2 regions of the Delftia sp. JD2 genome follow, and region 2 is predicted to be linked to the other one. Evidence: predicted binding sites of a transcription regulator. Region 2 holds the regulator's gene; the other holds the start of a gene.
The links. The regulator NrdR, encoded in region 2, represses ribonucleotide reductase genes. The targets are predictions, from matches to a motif close to CACNANATNTNGTG.

Region 1 (2,393 bases), on a different contig from region 2:
CATAGATCCCGAGATGCAGCTGCCCTGCGGCACGCCGCCCGCACCGCCTGCCCCGCCCGCACCGCCCGCATCCGCCTCGCCCTCTCCTTCGCTCTCGCCTTCGCGCCCCCTGCCGCCAGGTGGCCCGCTATCGCCAGAGCCAGCCGATGCCGACCTGCCCCGCGACCTGCAGGCCTGGCTGGACGAGCGCGAGCGCGGCATCCTGGTGCAGGCGCTGCAGGAAAACGGCTTCAACCGCACGGCCACCGCCGCGCGCCTGGGCCTGAGCCTGCGCCAGATCCGCTACCGCATCGACCGGCTGAACATCGCCCTGCCCGGCGATGCCAGCGCGGAGACGGACGGAGGCGGCCATGGCGAGTCCTGATCCACAGGCGCAAGCCACCCAGGCCCCGGCCTGGACCTGGCAAGGCGGCTGGCTGCAGCAGGCCCGCCACCTGCCCTCGCCCAACTTTGGCGAGCGCCCGGCCCAGGCGCTGGTCGATCTGGTCGTCGTGCACTCCATCAGTCTGCCCCCCGGCGAGTACGGCACGGGTGCGGTCCAGCAACTGTTCACCAACCAGCTCGACTGGGACGCCCATCCTTACTACCAGGGGATACGCGGCCTGGAGGTGTCGGCGCATTTCTTCATCACGCGCCAGGGCGAGGTCTGGCAGTTTGTGGACTGCGATGCGCGCGCCTGGCATGCAGGCGCTTCCTGCTGGCGGGGCCGCGACCGCTGCAACGACGACTCCATCGGCATAGAGCTCGAAGGCCTGGAGGGCCTGCGGTTCGAGCCGGCCCAGTACGCGGCGCTCGATGCCCTGTGCAACGCCATCGCGGCCCGCTACCCCGTCGCCCATCTCGCAGGCCATGAGCACATCGCGCCGGGCCGCAAATGCGATCCGGGCGCAGGCTTCGACTGGCACCGGCTGCGCGGGCTGCTGGCCCATCACCCCGCCACGGCGAACTGGCAGCTGCCGCCGGGCGCGGGCCAGCCCTCCACGTAAGCGCACACCCTCATCGCAGGCACCGCCAGGTCTTGCGAAAAATCCCGCTTGTCCACAGGCAGAGGACAAAGGCTGTGTCAATCCAGAAAGCAACCGATGTGGCGCGCCCGGCGCACGCAGCGGCTGCCTGATCATTTTTTACAAATTCACGCATGTGTCGCAGCCCCACTGTCCATGGGGCTTTCAGCGGTCCGACCGGCGCAGGGCCAAGGCTGCAGCGGCTTGCGGCGGACCATCGCCCGCAAGCCACGGCGCAGCGGGCCTTTGCTGCTATTGGCTTGTAGGTTGCGCACCCGTTTGGCGCAGCGCAAACAGCGGTTTTCCGGCTGTGAGTACCCCGTGTACATGAGACGGCGATACACTACAGGTAGTGCCCAGAAGCACGCTGGACACCATATCTAGTGTTCACAAGCTGTGCACACCCTGTGAAAACGGTGTGTACATCCGACCCCGATTCCATCTCCCAGCAAGCCTGCCCCAAGTGCAGGTCCGCGTCCGTTCTATCCACAAACACCCGTTGAGGAAACTCATGCAAGAAGCACTGAATTCTTTGGCTCCCGCTGCGCACGGTGATGCTGCCAATCCTTCCTCCGCCCATCACCTGTCCGTGCAGGACGGCTACCAGATCATCCGCCGCAGCGGCGATGTGGTGCCCTTCACGCCGCAAAAGATCGCCGTCGCGCTGACCAAGGCCTTCCTGGCCGTGCGCGGCGCCCAGGGCGCGGCCTCCGCCAGCGTGCGCGAGACCGTGGACGAGCTGACCCAGGCCGTGGTTCGCGCACTGCTGCGCTCGCGTCCGGGCGGCGGCACCTTCCATATTGAAGATGTGCAGGACCAGGTCGAACTGGGCCTGATGCGCGGCGGCCACCACGACGTGGCACGCGCCTACGTGCTGTACCGCGACCGCCGCAACCAGGAACGTGCCGAGCAAAAGAAGGCCGCCGAGGCCGCAGCGGTTGCCGCCGCCGCACCGGCGCCCGTGCTGCATGTGACCGACAACGGCCAGCGCGTGCCGCTGGACCAGGCTCGCCTGCTGGCGCTGATCGAGGCGTCCTGCCGCAACCTCAACGCCGATATCCAGGCCGCCCCCATCGTCGCCGAGACGCTGCGCAACCTGTACGACGGCGTGCCGATCGAAGAAGTCTTCAAGGCCTCCATCCTGGCCGCCCGCACGCTGATCGAGAAAGACCCCGACTACACCTACGTCACCGCCCGCCTGCTGCTGCACACGATCGTGCGCGAGGTCATGGGCCGTGACGTGCACCCGGCCGACATCCAGGCGGCCTACGCAGAGTACTTCCCCGGCTTCATCCGCAAGGGCGTGGACAACGAACTGCTCAACCCCGAGCTGCTGAACTACGACCTGCCCCGCCTGGCTGCCGCCATCAAGGCCGAGCGCGACGAGCA
Region 2 (2,393 bases):
GGAATTTCAAGTTCACAGGACTGCCATGTTTCAACGCACCAATACCGTCGAGAAGGTCGACGCCGAAGTCTTTGCCGCCATCCAGGCCGAGAACCTGCGTCAACAAGAACATATCGAGCTGATCGCCAGCGAGAACTATTGCTCGCCTGCCGTCATGGAAGCCCAGGGCTCCCAGCTCACCAACAAGTACGCCGAAGGCTATCCGGGCAAGCGCTACTACGGCGGCTGCGAGAACGTCGATGTGGTCGAGCAGCTCGCCATCGACCGCGTCAAGAAGCTGTTCGGCGCCGAAGCCGCCAACGTGCAGCCCAACTCCGGCTCCCAGGCCAACCAGGCCGTGCTGATGGCCTTTGCCAAGCCCGGCGACACCATCATGGGCATGAGCCTGGCCGAAGGCGGTCACCTGACGCACGGCATGCCGCTGAACATGTCGGGCAAGTGGTTCAACGTGGTCTCCTACGGCCTGAATGCCGAAGAAGCCATCGACTACGACAAGATGGAAGCGCTGGCGCGCGAGCACAAGCCCCGCATCATCGTGGCCGGCGCATCGGCCTACGCCCTGGCCATCGACTTCGAGCGCTTCGCCAAGATCGCCCGGGAAGTCGGCGCCATCTTCTGGGTGGACATGGCCCACTATGCCGGTCTGATCGCCGCAGGCGTGTACCCCAACCCCGTGCCCCACGCCGACGTGGTCACCACCACCACGCACAAGAGCCTGCGCGGCCCGCGCGGCGGCGTGATCCTGATGAAGGCCGAGCACGAGAAGGCCATCAACAGCGCCATCTTCCCCGGCCTGCAAGGCGGCCCGCTGATGCACGTCATTGCCGGCAAGGCCGTGGCCTTCAAGGAAGCGCTGTCGCCCGAGTTCAAGACCTACCAGGAACAGGTCGTGAAGAACGCCAAGGTTGTCGCGGAAACGCTGACGGCACGCGGTCTGCGCATCGTCTCCGGCCGCACGGAAAGCCACGTCATGCTGGTGGACCTGCGCGCCAAGGGCATCACCGGCAAGGCGGCCGAAGCCGCGCTGGGTGCCGCCCACATGACGATCAACAAGAACTCCATCCCCAACGATCCCGAAAAGCCGATGGTGACCAGCGGCATCCGCGTGGGCACGCCCGCCATGACCACGCGCGGCTTCAAGGAAGAGGAAGCCCGCCTGACAGCCAACCTGCTGGCCGACGTGCTGGAGAACCCCGCCGACGAAGCCAACCTGGCCCGCGTGCGCGCCCAGGTGGCCGAGTTGACGGCCCGCTTCCCGGTCTACGGCGCCTGAGTTGCACGCATAGAGGCCTGCCATGAAGTGCCCGTTCTGCAGCCATCCGGACACCCAGGTCGTGGAGACCCGCGAGGCCGAGGATGGGGGCTTCATCCGCCGCCGCCGCCAGTGCGGCGGCTGCGACAAGCGCTTCACCACCTACGAGCGGCCCGAGGTCAGCTTTCCCGCCATCGTCAAGAAGGACGGGCGGCGCATCGAGTACGAGCGCGCCAAGCTGCTGGGCTCGTTCAAGATCGCGCTGCGCAAGCGCCCCGTGAGCACAGAGCAGATCGATGCCGCCATCGAGCGCATCGAGGAGCGGCTGCGCAACCTGGGCGAGCGCGAAGTGCTCTCCAGCCGCCTGGGCGAGATGGTGATGCGCGAGCTCAAGCTGCTCGACAAGGTCGGCTACATCCGCTACGCCAGCGTCTACCGCAGCTTCGAGGATGTGGACGATTTCAAGAACGTCATGGATGAGGTGCGCAATCCCGGCTGATCAGGCCGGCAGGACGCAAGAAAGCCGCCCTTGGGCGGCTTTTTCTTTGGTGGCCTGGCAGTGCTTTCAGGGTGCGGCGGCAGGGATGGGAGCCAGGCCCGAATCCACGTCACCGCACTGTGCGCGGTGGCGCAGCGCATGGTCCATCACCACCAAGGCCAGCAGCGCCTCGGCGATGGGCGCTGCGCGGATGCCGACGCAGGGGTCGTGGCGACCCTTGGTGATGACCTCGGTGCTCTGGCCCTGCACGTCGATGGATTCGCGCGGCGTGATGATGGAACTGGTGGGCTTGATGCCTATGCGCACTTCCAGATCCTGACCCGTGCTGATGCCACCGACGATGCCACCGGCGTTGTTGCTGCGAAAGCCTTCGGGACTCAGCGAGTCACCGTGCGTGGTGCCGCGCTGGACCACGCTGTCGAAACCGGCACCGATCTCCACGGCCTTGACCGCGTTCAGGCCCATCATGGCGTAGGCGACGTCGGCATCCAGGCGGTCATACAGCGGCTGGCCCAGGCCCACCGGCATGCCGCTGGCCTGCACGCGCAGCGCCGCGCCGCAGGAGTCGCCCGACTTGCGCAGCGCATCCATGTATTCCTCGTATTGGGACACATCGGCCACCGGCGCAAAGAAGGGGTTGTT

Region 1: the regulator NrdR is predicted to act here: its motif matches at 1,377-1,390, upstream of ACM14_RS10695 (ribonucleoside-diphosphate reductase subunit alpha).

What each region holds. Positions count from the first base shown of each region.
Region 1 covers NZ_LFJT01000015.1:76,917-79,309, reverse strand. Annotated here, with positions in the region: gene ACM14_RS10705 (sigma-54 dependent transcriptional regulator) at 1-364, shown strand, start outside; gene ampD (1,6-anhydro-N-acetylmuramyl-L-alanine amidase AmpD) at 351-986, shown strand; gene ACM14_RS10695 (ribonucleoside-diphosphate reductase subunit alpha) at 1,516-2,393, shown strand, end outside.
Region 2 covers NZ_LFJT01000014.1:24,880-27,272, reverse strand. Annotated here, with positions in the region: gene glyA (serine hydroxymethyltransferase) at 26-1,273, shown strand; gene nrdR (transcriptional regulator NrdR) at 1,296-1,751, shown strand; gene aroC (chorismate synthase) at 1,818-2,393, opposite strand, start outside.